3 regions of the Rhizobium sp. CB2179 genome follow, and region 1 is predicted to be linked to each of the others. Evidence: riboswitches for the same ligand, from Rfam matches in the RefSeq annotation. Region 1 holds a riboswitch; each other region holds the start of a gene.
What was found. Region 1 has a riboswitch for cobalamin ahead of nrdH (glutaredoxin-like protein NrdH). Riboswitches for the same ligand answer to the same signal wherever they lie in the genome.

Region 2: another riboswitch for cobalamin. It lies ahead of bluB (5,6-dimethylbenzimidazole synthase); the one in region 1 lies ahead of nrdH (glutaredoxin-like protein NrdH).
Region 3: another riboswitch for cobalamin. It lies ahead of AC244Q_RS18105 (CbtB domain-containing protein); the one in region 1 lies ahead of nrdH (glutaredoxin-like protein NrdH).

Annotation. Positions count from the first base shown of each region.
Region 1 is NZ_CM172781.1:4,001,202-4,006,861, reverse strand. It holds gene AC244Q_RS19780 (TIGR03862 family flavoprotein) at 1-425, opposite strand, end outside; gene AC244Q_RS19775 (MerR family transcriptional regulator) at 495-917, opposite strand; gene AC244Q_RS19770 (heavy metal translocating P-type ATPase) at 989-3,256, shown strand; cobalamin riboswitch at 3,499-3,724, shown strand; gene nrdH (glutaredoxin-like protein NrdH) at 4,006-4,227, shown strand; gene nrdI (class Ib ribonucleoside-diphosphate reductase assembly flavoprotein NrdI) at 4,237-4,650, shown strand; gene nrdE (class 1b ribonucleoside-diphosphate reductase subunit alpha) at 4,689-5,660, shown strand, end outside.
Region 2 is NZ_CM172781.1:2,173,645-2,179,304, reverse strand. It holds gene AC244Q_RS10875 (MFS transporter) at 1-888, opposite strand, end outside; gene AC244Q_RS10870 (MFS transporter) at 1,107-2,654, opposite strand; gene AC244Q_RS10865 (LysR family transcriptional regulator) at 2,803-3,714, shown strand; cobalamin riboswitch at 3,713-3,900, shown strand; gene bluB (5,6-dimethylbenzimidazole synthase) at 3,943-4,629, shown strand; gene AC244Q_RS10855 (SDR family NAD(P)-dependent oxidoreductase) at 4,820-5,566, shown strand.
Region 3 is NZ_CM172781.1:3,642,714-3,648,373, reverse strand. It holds gene AC244Q_RS18120 (inorganic phosphate transporter) at 1-159, shown strand, start outside; gene AC244Q_RS18115 (putative bifunctional diguanylate cyclase/phosphodiesterase) at 230-1,801, opposite strand; gene AC244Q_RS18110 (histidine phosphatase family protein) at 2,259-2,813, opposite strand; adenosylcobalamin (AdoCbl) riboswitch at 2,891-3,033, shown strand; gene AC244Q_RS18105 (CbtB domain-containing protein) at 3,047-3,256, shown strand; gene AC244Q_RS18100 (CbtA family protein) at 3,283-4,029, shown strand; gene AC244Q_RS18095 (hypothetical protein) at 4,113-4,712, shown strand; gene AC244Q_RS18090 (sulfite oxidase-like oxidoreductase) at 4,697-5,359, opposite strand; gene AC244Q_RS18085 (sensor histidine kinase) at 5,545-5,660, shown strand, end outside.

The DNA.
Region 1 (5,660 bases):
TAGCCGTCTTCGGCAAAACCGGTCCAGCGGTGGCGGGTGCGCAGCGTGGCGCCCTGTGCCTCCAGCCGCCTGAGCCAGGCGCGCAGCAAAGGCGAGGCCTTCATCACCTTCGGAAAAACCCGGCCGGACGAGCCGATGAAGGTTTCCGTCCCGAGCTCGCTTGCCCAATTCCTGATATCATCAGGGGTAAACGCATCAAGAGCGGGGCGCAGGCGGGCGGAAGCCGCGGCGAAGCGCGTGGTGAAACGGGCATAATCCTCGGAATGGGTAATGTTGAGACCGGACTTGCCGGCCAGCAGGAACTTGCGGGCAAAGGTCGGCATGGCGTCGTAGACCGTCACCGCATGACCGGAACGGGAAAGCAGTTCGGCAGCCGCGAGACCCGCCGGGCCGCCGCCGATGATCGCAATCCGCTTCTGGTTCATTGATGTCTTCGCCCGATTGTATCTGCGTTCAGTTTTGGCGCGGGCGCGGATCGCCTGCAAGGGCAGAGATCAGTGGTGCGGATGCGTGCACTGGCCGTGATCGGCGAGCACTTCGATGACGCGGCATTGGTCGACGCGGCCGTGGCCGCAGCCTTCCACCATGGTTTCCAGCTCGGCCTTCAGCGCCATCAGGCTGCGGATGCGCTGCTCGACCTCAATGAGGCGGGCCTTGGCGATGGCGTCGGCCGAGGCGCAGGACTGGTGAGGATCGTCCTGCAGGGTGAGCAGCGTGCGGATCGCGTCGATCTCGAAACCGAGTTCGCGGGCGTGGCGGATGAAAGCGAGACGGCTGATATCGGCGGGCTCGAAGGAGCGCTGGTTGCCCTCGCTGCGGCTCGGGGCGGCGAGCAGGCCAATGCTTTCATAATAGCGCACCGTCGGCACCTTGACGCCGCTTTGGCGCGCGGCTTCGCCAATGGTGATCTTTTTCATGATTTTCCTCTTGCACCTCTAGTCGCTATAGGATGTAGGAGAGATGCTTCTGTTTGACAAGGAAGCGGATGATGGCTGAGAGCGAGACACGATACCGGGTTGGCGGCATGGATTGCGCCGCCTGCGCAACCAAGATCGATACGGCGGTCAGACGCGTGGCGGGTGTCGCCGATGTTTCCGTCTCGGTGATGGCGGGCACGATGACCGTGCGGCACGATGGCAGCAGCGATCTCAAGGTGATCGAGAAGAAGGTGACGGGGCTCGGCTATTCCGTCGCGCCGCTTGCCGGAAACGCTGCGCCTGCGCATACTCAGGGCTCACAGCATCGTCACGATCATGGACATGGCTGCGGCGATCACGCGGGCCATGACGACGATCATGCGGTACATGATCATGAAGGTCATAGCCATGACCATCCCCACGATCATGGCGAGAAGGAAATCGAGGGGTTGCACGGGCACGATCATGCGCCGATGGCCGGTCCCTGGTGGCAGAGCAGGAAGGGCCGGCTGACCATCCTTTCGGGTGGAGCACTCGTTGCCGCCTACACCGTCGGCCATCTCGTGCCGGCGATCGCGTCCTACGCCTTCATCGTCGCCATGCTGATCGGGCTGGTGCCGATCGCGCGGCGCGCCGTCATGGCCGCCTTCTCAGGCACACCGTTTTCGATCGAGATGCTGATGACGATCGCCGCCGTCGGCGCCGTTATCATCAATGCCGGCGAAGAGGCGGCGACCGTTGTGTTCCTGTTCCTCGTTGGCGAGCTGCTGGAAGGGGTGGCAGCGGGCAAGGCGCGCGAAAGCATCCAGTCGCTGACGGCGCTGGTGCCGAAGACCGCGCTGCTCGAAGACAATGGGCAGACACGGGAGGTGCCGGCGGAAAGCCTTTCGGTCGGGGCCATCATCATGGTTCGTCCTGGCGATCGGATCTCGGCGGACGGCATCATCCTCTCAGGCGAGAGCGCGATCGACGAGGCGCCGGTGACGGGCGAGAGCACGCCGGTGCGTAAGGGCGTCGATGCCGTCGTTTTTGCCGGCACGGTGAATGGCGATGCGGTGCTTAGGGTTCGCGTTACGGCGGCCGCGGCCGACAATACCATCGCCCGCGTCGTCAAGCTGGTGGAGGAGGCGCAGGAATCGAAGGCGCCGACCGAGCGCTTCATCGATCGGTTCTCGCGCTATTACACGCCCGGCGTGGTCGTGGTCGCAGCGCTGGTTGCGGTCGTTCCGCCGCTGCTGTTCGCAGGGCCATGGGGCGAATGGGTCTATAAGGGCCTTGCGATCCTTTTGATCGGCTGCCCCTGCGCGCTCGTCATCTCAACGCCGGCGGCGATCGCTGCCTCGCTTTCATCCGGTGCGCGGCGCGGGCTGCTGATGAAGGGCGGCGCGGTGCTGGAGACGCTCGGCAAGGTGACGATGGTCGCCTTCGACAAAACAGGCACGCTGACGGAAGGCAAGCCTCAGGTGACTGACATCATTTCCTTTGGTCTGACCGAGGCGCAGGTGCTGTCGCGCGCGGCGGTGCTGGAACAGGGTTCCAGCCATCCGCTGGCGCTGGCGATCCTCAACCGCGCCAAGGCGGACGGCGTTCCCGTGCCGCCGGCCTTCGAGCTGGAAGCGCTGCCGGGCAAGGGCGTCAGCGGCAAAGTCGGTGGTGAGACGCTGGACCTCTTGTCGCCGCCCGCCGCCCGCGAGCGCGGGACGCTCAGTGCTGAACAGGATGCACGCATCTCGGCGTTGAACGACGAGGGCAAGAGCGTGTCGGTGCTGCTCGTCAACGGTGTTGTGGCCGGCCTTATCGCCATGCGCGACGAGCCGCGTCAGGATGCCGAGGCCGGGCTCGCTGCCCTCAAATCAGCAGGCGTCAAGGCTATCATGCTGACCGGCGACAACAAGCGGACGGCAGCAGCCGTTGCCGGCATGCTCGGCATCGACTGGCGCGGCGAGATGATGCCGGAGGACAAGCAGCGGGTCGTCGGCGAATTGAAGCGCCAAGGCTTCATCGTCGCCAAGGTCGGCGACGGCATCAACGATGCTCCGGCGCTGGCCGCCGCCGATATCGGCATTGCCATGGGTGGCGGCACCGATGTGGCGCTGGAGACGGCGGATGCCGCCGTGCTGCACGGACGTGTCGGCGACGTGGCGCGGATGATCGAACTTTCCAAACGCACGATGCGCAATATCCTGCAGAATATCACCATCGCACTCGGACTGAAGGCGGTGTTCCTGGTGACGACGATCGCCGGCATCACCGGGCTCTGGCCGGCGATCCTCGCCGATACCGGCGCCACCGTGCTGGTGACGATCAACGCGCTGCGGCTGCTTCGAATAAAGATATAAACTTTCCTGACTTCATCCCTCCCGCGCTCGTCACCGGCGGGATGTCCCATCGACGATTCAGGCCCGATCTCGAATCGAAAATCGCGGGACCGGCCATAGATAGGCTCTCCTCGTCGGGACTTTCTCCACAGCCTGCTTTCTTTAAGCTTTCGTTAGCCATGTTTTTCACAGGAACGTAGCGATTTCAAACCTGTCGTAACGCAATGCACAAACCATCCGTTGACGCGAATTTGGATTCGCGTACCATATCTAGTGTTCGAGGTTCCGTCGATTCGTGAGGATCGGCGGCTAAGACGGGAATACGGTGCGTTTCGCCATCATGGCGCGGCAATGCCGGAGCTGCCCCCGCAACTGTAAGCGGCGAGCAACTGTCCGATTTCAGGTCACTGGAGCATGATGCTCCGGGAAGGCTGGGGCAGGGTGCTTTGACCCGTGAGCCAGGAGACCTGCCTCGAACGAAACGTCCACGGGCGGGGTGTCCGGAAGGTCGCGTTGCATGGCTGCGGGGAATCTCCGCATCGCGTTTCGCAGGCCCGAGCCTCCGCCCCCGAAACCTTCGCATTGAGCCACTTCGGGGTGAAGTCATGTCAGTATCTCAGTTCAGGCCGCCACCCGCTAGAGGTAGAGGGCGGATCACGCCCAGCGGCTGAACGAGCCGCATCGCTGCAAAATACAGAGTGTTTTCGACGGATATCGCGAGATTTCCGATCGATGTCCTGCGTCCCAATCGCGTCGTCACGAGGAATATCATGACCATCACCGTCTACAGCAAGCCTGCCTGCGTCCAATGCACTGCCACCTACCGCGCCCTCGACCGGTTGGGCGTCGATTATGACATCGTCGATATTTCGCAGAATGCCGAAGCGCTCGATCGGGTCCGCAGCCTCGGCTACATGCAGGCGCCCGTCGTCATCGCCGGCGAGCAGCATTGGGCCGGCTTCCGTCCCGACATGATCAGCGCACTTTCCTGAGGAAAGGCGATGGCTCTGATCGTCTATTATTCCAGCCGGTCCGAGAACACCCATCGGTTCGTCGCCAAGCTCGGACTGCGCGCGGCGCGCATTCCGCCAAATGGCGCAGACGCGTTCCATATCCGCGAACCCTTCGTGCTGATCGTGCCGACCTATAGCGGCGACGGCGGCAAGGGCGCCGTTCCCAAGCAGGTGATCCGTTTCCTCAACGATACGGAAAACCGAGGACACATCCGCGGCGTGATTGCCGCGGGCAACAGCAATTTCGGCGAAACATACGGGCTCGCCGGCGACGTGATCTCAAAGAAGTGCCAGGTGCCTTACCTCTACAGGTTCGAACTGCTGGGCACAGAAGCGGATGTCGCCAACGTCAAACACGGAATGGAACGGTTTTGGACACGGGAATTCTCGAACGCCCTTTGAAAGCAGCGGAAACGCTCGACTACCACGCGCTGAATGCGATGCTGAACCTCTATGACGATCAGGGGCGGATCCAGCTCGACAAGGATCGAATGGCGGCCAAGCAGTATTTCCTGCAGCATGTGAACCAGAACACGGTGTTCTTTCACAATCTCCGGGAAAAGCTCGATTACCTCGTGACCGAGGGCTATTACGAGCAGGAGGTTCTCGACCAGTATTCCTTCAATTTCGTGCGGGATCTGTTCGACCAGGCCTATGCCAAGAAGTTCCGTTTCCCGACCTTCCTCGGCGCCTTCAAATATTACACCAGCTATACGCTGAAGACCTTCGACGGAAAGCGCTATCTCGAGCGCTATGAGGACCGCATCTGCATGGTGGCCCTGGCCTTGGCGCGCGGCGACGAGAGCCTTGCCCGCGACATGGTCGACGAGATCATTTCCGGCCGCTTCCAGCCGGCGACGCCGACCTTCCTCAATGCCGGTAAGAAGCAGCGCGGCGAACTGGTTTCCTGCTTCCTGCTGCGCGTCGAGGACAATATGGAATCGATCGGCCGGTCGATCAATTCGGCGCTGCAATTGTCGAAGCGCGGCGGCGGCGTGGCGCTGTCGCTGACGAATATCCGCGAGGCAGGCGCGCCGATCAAGCATATCGAGAACCAGTCCTCGGGCATCATCCCTGTCATGAAGCTGCTCGAAGACAGTTTTTCCTATGCCAACCAGCTCGGCGCACGGCAGGGCGCGGGGGCCGTCTATCTCAATGCCCATCACCCCGACATCATGCGCTTTCTCGACACCAAGCGCGAAAATGCCGACGAGAAGATCCGCATCAAGACGCTGTCGCTCGGCGTCGTCGTGCCCGATATCACCTTCGAACTCGCGAGGAACAACGAGGACATGTACCTGTTCTCGCCCTATGACGTGGAGCGCGTCTATGGCGTGCCCTTCACCGAGATTTCGGTGACGGAAAAGTACCGCGAGATGGCTGACGACGCCCGCATCTCCAAGAAGAAGATC
Region 2 (5,660 bases), 1.8 Mb from region 1:
CGCGCTGACGAAGGTGACAGAGCCCGATTGCAGCGGCGTCAGGCCGAAGCCGAGCTGCAGCATCAATGGCATCAGGAAGGGCAAGGCGCCGAGCCCCATGCGGAAATTCGAGGCGCCGAGGATCGCCGCCCGGAACATCGGATAACGGAACATCTTCGGATCGAGAAGCGGATAGGGCGCGCGGCGGGCATGGAGGAGGTAGATGAGGCCGGCAAGGATGCCGATCGCAACCGTGACATAACCGTAAATGACGGGCACGGCCGGCAGGCTGATCACCGACACGCCGAAGACGAAGCCAGAGAAGCCGATGCCGCAAAGGAAAAAGCCCGGGAAGTCCATCGGCCGCGGACTGCGTGGCTCGACGGCCGGCAGGAAACGCGTGACGAGGATGATGCCGAGCACGCCGATCGGGACGTTGATCCAGAAGATCCAGTGCCAGGTGAGGTAGGTGGTGAGGAAGCCGCCGATCGGCGGACCCATGATCGGGCCGATCAGAGCGGGAATGGTGAGCCAGGCCATGGCATCGACGAGTTCGTGGCGCGGTGTTCCCCGGACCAGCAGCAAGCGGCTGACCGGCGTCATCATCGAGCCGCCGGCGCCCTGAATCAGGCGCGAGATGACAAAGGCCGTGATCGAGTTTGAAAAGGCGCAGGCGATCGAGCCGATCATGAAGACGAAGATCGCCATGCGGAAGATGTTGCGCGCACCGAAACGATCGGACATCCAGCCGCTGATCGGGATGAAGATCGCCAGCGCCACGAGATAGCTGGTGACGGCGAGCTTCAGCGCGATCGGCGAGGTGCCGATATCGGCGGCGATTGCCGGCAGGCTGGTGGCGATCACGGTCGAATCCATCTGTTCCATGAACAGGGCGACCGCAAGGATCATGGGTGTGAGGCGGGGCACGGGCAACCGGGATGCTGCGATGGACTGTCTCAGTCCATACGCCTTCGGTGGCCATAAGGCCATAGGAACGATGGGGTGAAGAGGCTTGCCAAGCCGCTTCAAACCGACGCGGGGCGGCTGTCTGTTCGCTGCTGGATAGAGGGGGTGCGCGGTGACGTCTTGCTCCATTCTCACCTCCAGAGCATAGCACTGCCTCATCCTCAAACCACAGTCGAATTGCATGCCTCATCTTCGGCGCAGCGGCGAATCTTTCCTGAGCCGAAGACGAGGAAGCTGGCCGTGGCCAGCAGCCACACACCGAGGCCACCGTAGAGCATCACCCGGCCGAATCCCTCGACGAGCGCGTCGCGGATGATGTCGGCGGGCAGATCGGGAAGGGAGGCGATGTTTCCAGCGGAGATGCGTTCAGCCATAGCCCGCAGTTGTTCCGGGCCGAGCGTCGCCGGCAGGACGTTTTCTAGATGTGAGAACACCCCGCTGACCAGGATGAAGCCCATCACCGCGATATTGATCGCGAGTGAGATCATCCGGGCGCTCATATCGATCCCCGATGCCATGCCGGCGCGGTCACGCGCAACTGCGCCTGTCGTCGTGTTGGTGACGGGGGTATTGGTCATTCCGAGGCCGAGGCCCGACAGCAATGAGCCGGGCAGCATGGTCAGCCAGCTTGCTGCGGCGGAGGCGGCTCCAAGCCGCATCAGCAGGAAACCGAGGCCGATCGTGAATAGGCCGATTGGAATGACGAGACCGGGGCGATAGCGCAGCGAGAGCCGCTCGGCCAGCGGCGGGACGATGAGCGTGGGAAGCGTATAGGCGAGCAGCGACAAACCGGCGGCGAGACTACCATAACCAAGGCCTGCCTGAAACCAGATCGGCAGATAGATCATGAAGGGCCAAAAGCTGATATTCATTGCGATCGAGCCGATTATGGCGCCGGAGAAGGCACGGATTCGAAAGACCGAGACATCGAACATCGGCCGCGAATTGATCTTCTCTGCGACGATGAAGGCTATGAAACTTGCGGCCGAAAGGCAGATGACCGCAAGTGCCGTAGTACTGCCAAAACCGAGGGCCGGTCCCTGGGTGATGTAGAAGGCAAGGCAGAAGACGGAAAGCGACAGGCTGGCGATGCCCGCGATATCGAGGCTTTTCGCCTCCGGGTCACGCGATTCGCGGACGCCGAAGACGGCGAGCGTGGCTGTCACGACCGCCAGCACGACATGGACTAGGAATACCCATTCCCACGTCGATAAGGCCGCGATCGTAACGCCGATGAGCGGCCCGAATCCCAAGCCGATGCCGAAGATAATCCCCCACCAGCCGAAGGCCATGCCGCGCTGCCGGCCCTCTGGAAACTGGTGCGAGAGGACGGCCACCTGGCAGATCAGCATAGCGCCGCCACTCATGCCCTGGAGGAAGCGGGCGACGATCAGAACGGATGCATTGTCCGCGAGCCCGCAGATCAGCGAGGTCAAGCCGAAGGCAATGATGCCGATCAGGAAGACGCGCTTGCGGCCATAACGGTCGGCCAGCGTGCCCGTTGCCATAAGCACCGTTGTCACCGCGATCGTATAGGCATTCATGATCCATTGAAGTTGCTGGAAATCGGCATGCAGCACCGCCTCCAGCGTCGGCAATATCGCGGGTACGCTTGAGATCTCCAGGCCGAACATCAGGGATGAAAGGCAAGCAGCTGCCAAGGCGACGATGCCCTGCAGCCTGGATGAGATGATGGAAGCGGGTGACATGGTTATCCTTTCAGCACGGGATGAGCGACGGCGAAATCCCGATGACAGGTGAAATCGATGCGCTGCCGGGAGCCACCATAATCGTCACTTGACCATAACTGAATTGGATGATTTTCTATTTCAGAAACAACAATTTCGGATGATTGATATGACGATGCTCGATGTGGATGCGGTCCGGGCGTTCGTGACTATTGCCGAGCTGCAGAGCTTCACCCGCGCCGCTGAGGCGTTAGGCAGCACCCAGGCCGCAATTAGCGTCAAGTTGAAGCGGTTGGAGGAGCGGCTCGGCCACAGGCTGATCGAGCGGACCCCGCGTTTGGTGCGCCTGTCGGCGCAGGGCGCGGTCTTTCTTCAATCCGCGCGGGATTTCATCGGCGCTCATGATCGTGCGGTCGCAGCTCTTTCCTCGACAAGCCGGCACTTCACGCTCGGCATAGCCGCGCATGTGGCGGGGCCGGAGGTTCCGACGATTCTGGCGCGTCTCAGCGCTCACGATCCAGGGCTGACGATCGAGGTGCGGCTCGACAATTCTCGAGTGTTGCTCGATGCATTCGATCGCGGTGAGCTGGATGCGGCGATCATTCGCCGGGAGGAGGACCGGCGTGACGGCGAGGTGCTGGGGCCGGAGCATTTCGGGTGGTTCGCGGCACCGCAGTTCGAGTATCGCCGCGGCGAGCCGCTGCGTCTTGCTGCGCTGTCACCGTCCTGTGGCGTCCACAACATCGCCACCCACGCGCTCGATGGTGCAGGAATCGCCTGGAACGAGGTTTTCCTCGGCGGGGGCTCGCTGGTGATGACGGCGGCGGTGTCGGCTGGACTTGCGGTCGCGGCATTCTCCCACCGTCTTGCGCCGGTGGGCTCGATTGAAGTGAGTCAGCGCTTCAGCCTGCCGCCGCTGCCCTCGTCGGAGATTGTCCTGCATTCGACACTAACGGATGCAAGATCGCGCTCGGCGCTCAGAACGCTGGCTGCGGCGTTCAGGGAACATCGCGCCGCTGCCAAACCGAACGCGGCTTCAACGCCACATCGGGTCCAGCTTGCCGCCGCGCCGGTTTCCTGAAATAGATGCGCCGTCAGGTGCCCGCCGGTAAGGCGGGAGAATCGGGAATCTGGTGCAAGACCGGAACGTGCCCAACGCTGTAAGGCCGACGCCTGCCGCTTCATCACGCCACTGGCTTTTCGCCGGGAAGGCTGCGGCAGACGGATGACGCCGAGTCAGAAGACCGGCCTGGCAAGATAGACCGATCCGCGCGGACGGCGGGGCGGTCGCGTTGTTTGGGATTTGACGATGCGACCCTTTGATGAGGATGCCCTTTCGGCGGCATCCGGTTTTTCCTTGATCGAACGCGAGGCCGTCTATCACGCGATCATGACGCGGCGTGACGTTCGCAGTCAGTTCCTCCCCGACCCTTTGCCCGACGATGTCGTGAAGCGGTTGCTGACGGCAGCGCATCACGCGCCGTCGGTTGGTTTCATGCAGCCGTGGAATTTCATTCTGGTGAAAAGCCCAACTGTGCGGGCGCGCGTCCGGGACGCCTTTGCGAGCGCCAACGAGGAGGCGGCGCAGATGTTTGCCGGCGAGCGGCGGCAGGCCTACCGCGCCCTCAAGCTCGAAGGCATCGTGGAGGCGCCGCTCGGCATATGCGTGACCTGCGATCCCACGCGTAGTGGCAGCGTGGTGCTGGGGCGCACCCACAATCCGAAGATGGATTCATATTCGACCGTCTGCGCCATCCAAAATCTCTGGCTGGCGGCGCGGGCGGAAGGGGTCGGCATCGGTTGGGTCAGCATTTTTCGCGAAGGCGATCTAAAGAGCATTCTCGGCATACCCGAGCATATCGAGGTGGTCGCCTGGCTCTGTGCCGGTTTCGTCGACCGGCTCTATGACGAGCCGGAACTCTCCGTCAAAGGCTGGCGGCAGCGGCTACCGCTCGAGGAACTCGTCTTTCATGATGGATGGGGACTGAACGCCTAGGGCAGTGCGGTGGAGCATCGCCTCAATCGCACAGTCACGCCATTGACAGTCAAGGTGAGCAAACCGGTATCGCCGACGCCGTGCGAGGCCGAGATGTCTTTATTCCTGACCGTCATATCGATACGCTGAAGGCGAAGTCCCGGAATTGGATATTCGGCTATCGGCGGCTCAATCGGAGGATAACGGCCCAATGAACATGATCGACTTGAAGGAACGCATCATCGTAATCACAGGCGGTGCGCGCGGCATCGGCTACGCGATCGCAGAGCGCGTCATCCAGTCTGGTGGCAAGGTGGCCATTTGGGACCTGAACGAAAACATGGCGAAGGACAGCGCTTCCGCTCTCGGATCCGGCACGGTTGCTTTCGGCGTCAATGTCGCAGATCCCGTATCAGTGAAAAACGCGGCGGGGAGGACCGAGGAGATTTTTGGCCGTATTGATGGCCTCGTCAATTCCGCCGGGATTACCGGTCCGGTAAAACCCACGATCGAATACGATGTCAGCGAGTGGAAAGATGTTGTCGATGTCTGCCTCACGGGAACCTTCAACTGCTGCCGGCACGTCGTTCCGGTTATGTTGAAGCGCGACTACGGGCGGATCGTGAACATCTCCTCGGTTGCGGGCAAGGAGGGAAATCCGAACATCGCCGCCTACAGCGCAGCGAAAGCCGGGGTGCTGGGCTTCACCAAGTCTCTTGGCAAGGAACTCGCAAAGACGGGAATCGCCGTGAACGCGGTAACGCCGACCACAGCAAAGACACCCATATTGGACGGGCTGACAGCCGAGTTTATCGAATATATGCGCGTCCGCATTCCGCGCGACCGTTTTGCCGAACTTCACGAGATCGCTTCGATGGTCGTCTGGCTGCTCTCTGAAGAGAACTCCTTCACGACCGCATCGACGTTCGACCTGAGCGGCGGTCGTACGACCTACTGACCATGCTCAAGCGACCCGCATTCACATCGCGCCGCACGTTCACGTGACATAGCTGTCATCTCATGCACCTTGGCACAACGCCGCTATAGCTCGG
Region 3 (5,660 bases), 360 kb from region 1:
CATGTGCTGTCATCAGGCGTTGCCGGCACTATGGCGGCCAACGGTTCCGGCCTGCAATGGTCGACCGTGCGCAACATGCTGATGGCCTGGGTGCTGACGCTGCCGGCCTCGATCGCGATCGCCTTCGTGCTGTTCGTGATCATGCGCCAGGTTTTTTAAAGCAAATTCCCGGCAAAGCGCGAAGCGGTTTTGCCGGGAATTGCGTCAAAACAAAAGGTAGAGCGTTCCGTCAGCCCGTCGAGGCCAATTTGGTATTGCGATCGCTGATGAAGATGCCCGCCTCGGCGGCGGGCATCGCCTTGCCGAAAAGATAGCCCTGGCCGATGTCGCAGCCAAGCTGCAGCAGGAAGGCGAGCTGGCCGTGCTCCTCGATGCCTTCCGCCGTCGTCTTGATGTTGAGGCTCCTGCCGAGGCCGAGCATGGCGCGGACGATCTTTTCCTGCCGCTCGTCGTCGCGATAGGTGGCGATGAAACTTTTGTCGATCTTGATCTTGTCGAAACGATAGCGGGAAAGCTGGGCGAGGCTCGAATAGCCCGTGCCGAAATCGTCGAGTGCGATCTGGATGCCGGCGGCGTGCAGCTCGTCGAGAATGAGGGCGGCGATGGCGGGATCCTGGATCAGCGCGTTTTCGGTGATCTCCACTTCCAGGCGCTGCGGCGGCAGCCGGCTTGCCGAAAGGACCTTGAGAATACGCGATGTCAGCAATCTGTCTTCCATCTGCACCGGCGAGACGTTGAAGGACAACGTCACATGATCCGGCCAGGCGAGTGCGTCGCTGCAGGCCTGGGTGAGGAGATCCTCGAATAATGCCGTGATCATGCCGGTTTCCTCGGCGATATCGATGAAGACCGGCGGCGGGATGTTGACGCCGTCGTCGCCGATCCAGCGCGCCAGCGCCTCGAAGCCGCAGAGCTGGCCGGTCTTGAGGTCGATCAGCGGCTGATAGAAGGGCTTGATCGCCTTGTTGGAGATCGCGGCGCGCAGCCTGGTTTCCAGCGCGGCGCGTTCCGTTACCTTGTCCTGCATCGAAGGTTCGAAGACGAAATAGTGGTTGGGTCCGCGTGATTTCGCCTCGTACATGGCGAGGTCGGCACGGTGGGCGGCATCTTCCAGCGGCTCGGCTCCCTCGGCCCAGCGGTCATAGCCGACGCTGGCGCCGACTTCGACGGCAAAGCCATCGATATGGATCGGCCGGGTGACGGCCTGGATCAGCAGCTTGGCAAAACGCTCCTCGCGCTGCGCCGTCAGGGCGAAGGCGACGATGATGAATTCGTCGCCGCCGAAGCGATAGACGCAATCGGCATTGCCGAGCGCGCAGATGCGTCTGGCAACCTCGATCAACAGGATGTCGCCGCCCTTGTGGCCGACGAGGTCATTGACCTTCTTGAAGCCGTCGAGGTCAACGGAGAAGATGGTGACGTTGCGGTCCCACTCCTCGATCTCGGCCTCGTCGTCCTTGATCGGCCGGGAGAGGCTCTTGCGCTCGAAGGCGTAGCGGTTCGGCAGCTTGGTGAGATGGTCGTGGGTTGCGGTCCAATCGGCTTTTGCCTGGGCGGCCGCGCGCAGTTCCATTTCCTTACGCAGGTCGGCGATGCGCAGCACCGAATAGACGAAGCTCATGGCGCCGGCGATGCCGAGCGCCAGAACGAGCTTGTCGGCGCCGTACTCGCCGAAGCCGGTCATGAAGGCGACCAGGCTGTCGTCGAGCTGTAGCAGCGTGCCGAGAAGCCAGAGGGTCACTCCAGACACCACGATCGACACGCATTGCCGTCCGGCCCTGCTTTGGAAAAACACCGGCATTATGCCTTCTCCATCTCCACCTTCGCGGAAATATCACGAAAGTCTGAAATGTTTGTTGAAACCAGAAGGCGAATTATCAGAGGCGGCAGCCTGTCGCTGTGCCGCAGAGAGACCCGACGGGGCCTGTGGGGAACTAGGGCGTCGTTATCAGCGCGATCGCCTTCGTGGTTCGGGAGACCGGCTGATGCGGGAAAAGAACGAAGGCGAGCGTGCTAATGCATCGCTCGCCCTTTCTCGTGCTTCAGGCGGTGACGATCAGCAGCGGAACGCTGAAGATGAGACCGACCAGAACCGTGACTGTGGCGACACGCATAAAACGCAGGCGTCGCGTGCGCTCGCCACTCCAATCATATGTCATTCTTCCATCTCCTTGGGACAAGGAAGTAGTCCCCGCAAAGCCGGGTTCAACATAGATGACGCGATTTGCTTGTGCAAAGCTGGATAAGATCAGCAGTCTCTAATGCTGGAAGCGCAGAGACCAGCGCTGTCCGTTGCTGGTCATGCGGATGACGGAAAGCGGCTCGACGTCGCTCAGCCAGAAGGAGGAGAGCGGCGCCTGCAGTACATGCACGATCGCTGCCCGGATGACGGCCGCGTGGCTAACGGCGATCACATGGCCGCCGAGGCTCGATTGCTCATCCATCCAGCCGGCGATGCGCGTGCGCAGATCAACAAGGCTCTCGCCGCCATGCGGGGCCGCTTCCGGATCGCTCATCCACCCCACGAGGTTCTCCGGCTCTTCGGTCCCGATGGCCGCGATCGACCTGCCGGCCCAGCGGCCATGGTCGCAGTCGCAAAGCGCCTGATCTATTTGGGCTTCGAGGCGGAGCGCATCGGCAGTCTGACGGGCGCGCAAGGCGGGGCTCGTGACAATAAGGTCGGCGCGGGGCAGAGCGATCATCCTGCCGGCCTCCTCCACTGCCTTGTCCTCCAGCGGTTCGTCGAGCGGGAACAGGGCCTTGCGGCTTGCCGCCGTCGCGCCATGGCAGATCCAGGTGAGGCGCGTGTTCACAGCCGTTCTTGCCTCCCGGAATGCGGCGACAGCGTCCTTCGCCGGCTTGTGAAGTTTCGTTGACAGTCTCTTCGGCGTGCAGATATAACCGTGCTGTTGCGGGTTTGGAAGCCGGTGTAAGTCCGGCGCGGTCGCGCCACTGTGACCAGCGTGTCGAAAGCTCTTCGCGCTGGAAGTCAGACCCTACTGCACGAGCACTCTTTCGACTGAACGCGTCATTCCCGGAGGAATACATGTCTGACACCACTTTCGCGCCCGTAGCAGTACCGGCGCCGATCCCTGTAGGAGAGATCCTGCCCTGGGCGATCTTCGGCGGCCTGCTGATGCTCATCGTCCTCTATTTCGTCGGCACCGAGGAAGGCGCGATGGCGCTGTTCAACGGCATGTATGTGCACGAATTCGTGCATGACGGCCGCCATCTCCTCGGCTTTCCCTGCCACTAAAGCGCTTCGCGATCGGAGTTCCTGACATGGTTGGAAACCTTCTGCTTCGCGGCATGCTCGCGGGCCTGATTGCCGGCATCCTCGTTTTCGCTTTCGCCCATATTTTCGGCGAGCCGCTGGTCGATGCGGCGATCGCTTTCGAGGAGGCAAGTGCCCAAGCAGCCGGCGAGGCTGCCGAACCCGAAATCGTCAGCCGCGCCACACAGGCCGGTCTTGGCCTTTTCACCGGCGTCATGGCCTACAGCGTCGCCGTCGGTGGGCTCTTCGCGCTCGCTTTCGCTTTCGTGCAAGGCCGCTTCAGCAGCCTTTCGCCGCGCGGTACCTCGGCCGTCATCGCCATCGCCGCCTTCGTGGCGGTCGTGCTTGTTCCCAGCATCAAATATCCCGCCACTCCGCCGGCGGTCGGCAATCCCGACACGATCGGCGTCAGGACCGAACTGTTCTTCCTGATGATCGTCGTTTCGCTTGCCGCGCTCATGGCCGCGGTGGCGCTGTCACGTCGTCTCTCCGGGCGCTTCGGTCCCTGGAACGGCGCGACTATCGCCGGCGTTGCCTATCTCGTCTTCATCGGCCTCGTGCTCTCTCTGCTGCCGCCGATCAACGAAGTGCCGGAGAATTTTTCGGCGATGGTGCTCTGGGGCTTCCGCACGACCTCGCTCGGCATGCATGCGATCCTCTGGACAACGCTCGGCCTCGCCTTCGGGGCGCTGGCGGAAAAGCGGCTTGCCGTTAAGGGCGGGCAACGCGGCCGGCCGGCAACGGCATTTCACTGAACGCATCGAAGGGCGCCGCCTTGCCGGCGCCCTGAACTTTTCGGGCGATTATGAAAAACGACAGAGCCAGACCACTGCTGCTGATGGCGTTTTCTGCCGCCGCGTTTTTTTGTGTGATCGCTGGAAGCGCTTTTGCCCATAGCCGCGGCGACGGCGGCAGCCATGCCGGGCTGAATATTCCGCAAATCTCCCATGGCGAGATGGCTGTCATGTCTGACTATCGCAGTGGGATTGTCGATCTTGCATCCCGTGCTGTCGATACGAACGAGCCGTTCCGCCGCGTGCTGAACTATGCAGAGATCCAGTATTCCTACTGTCTGTGGGGCCGGATGCCGGGCAGCGTGACGGATGAGGAAAGCCCGTTCAACGAATGCGCTCATGCCTATCTCGCCGCGACCAAGGCGGTCTTGCTTTCGATGCGCGAGATGCCGCGGGAGGCTGCCGCGGCGGGTGAAATCATTTCCGCGGTCGACGCCGACATGGTGCGGCGCGGGCTTGCGCTGATCAGCTGCCGGTTCAGCGACGAAGCCTTCAACACCGCCGATATCGTCAAGCCGCGCTGGAGCGAGATCCCATTCCATGCCGCCAGCATGGCGTCGCTGACGGGGCTTGCCGCGTTGTTCGGACTTGGCGTGTTTGCGCTTCGTCGCTTCTCGCGACCGAAAGCTCAGTCGTCGGAATAGCGCTGCTCGCGCCACGGATCGCCGTAGATGTGGTAGCCGTTCTTTTCCCAGAAGCCGGCCTGGTCGGCAGGCATCAGCTCGATGCGGCGCAGCCATTTGGCGCTTTTCCAGAAATAGAGATGCGGCACGACGAGGCGCATCGGGCCGCCGTGCTCCGGTGTCAGCGGCAGGCCTTCCCAGGCGGTGGCGAGGATCGCATCCTCGGCAGCGAAATCGGAGAGCGGCAGGTTGGTGGTATAGCCGTCATAACTCGTCAGCATGACGTAAGCGGCTTCAGGCTTCGGCATGGCGAGGTCGAGCAGATTGCGCGTCGAAACGCCCTTCCATTTGTTGTCGTAGCGCGACCAGGTGGTGACGCAGTGGATATCGCTCACCCCCGTGCTCTGTTCGATCGCCTGGAAGTCGGCCCAGGTGAGGGTGCGCGTCGTTTCGACGAGGCCGCGCACCTCGAGCCGCCAGGTCTCGGTCGAGATGACAGGCTGCTGGCCGAGATCGAGCACCGGCCAGTTCTTGACGAGGTGCTGGCCGGGCGGCAGGCGCTCGGCTTCGGGACGGCTGATACGGCCGGTCAGGAACTTGCCCTCTGCCGCCCAGCGGCGCTTGGATGTGGTGAGTTTGTTATCGGCGGGCGTCTGGTCGTCGCTCATGGGCGGGGGCCTCCTTGCGGTGCAGCAATAGGACATCCACCCCTGCCGGGTGTCAAGTTTCGGCGGCCCCTTGGAAATCCCTACCCACCCCTCTAAACTCGGTCCGTCGGGTATGCCTCGCTGGGGAGTGGAGGCAGAAAGGGGAGGAGCCGGTTCTGTCTTCGAAGTATCGTGCGATTACGGCGTTGCTGGTCGTGCCGCTGATCATCTTCGCCTTCTTCACCTATGGGAGCGCGATTGCGACGCGCGCCTATATGGAGGAAGCCTCGGCGCAGGCGGGAACGGCGTTGCGCCTTGCCGT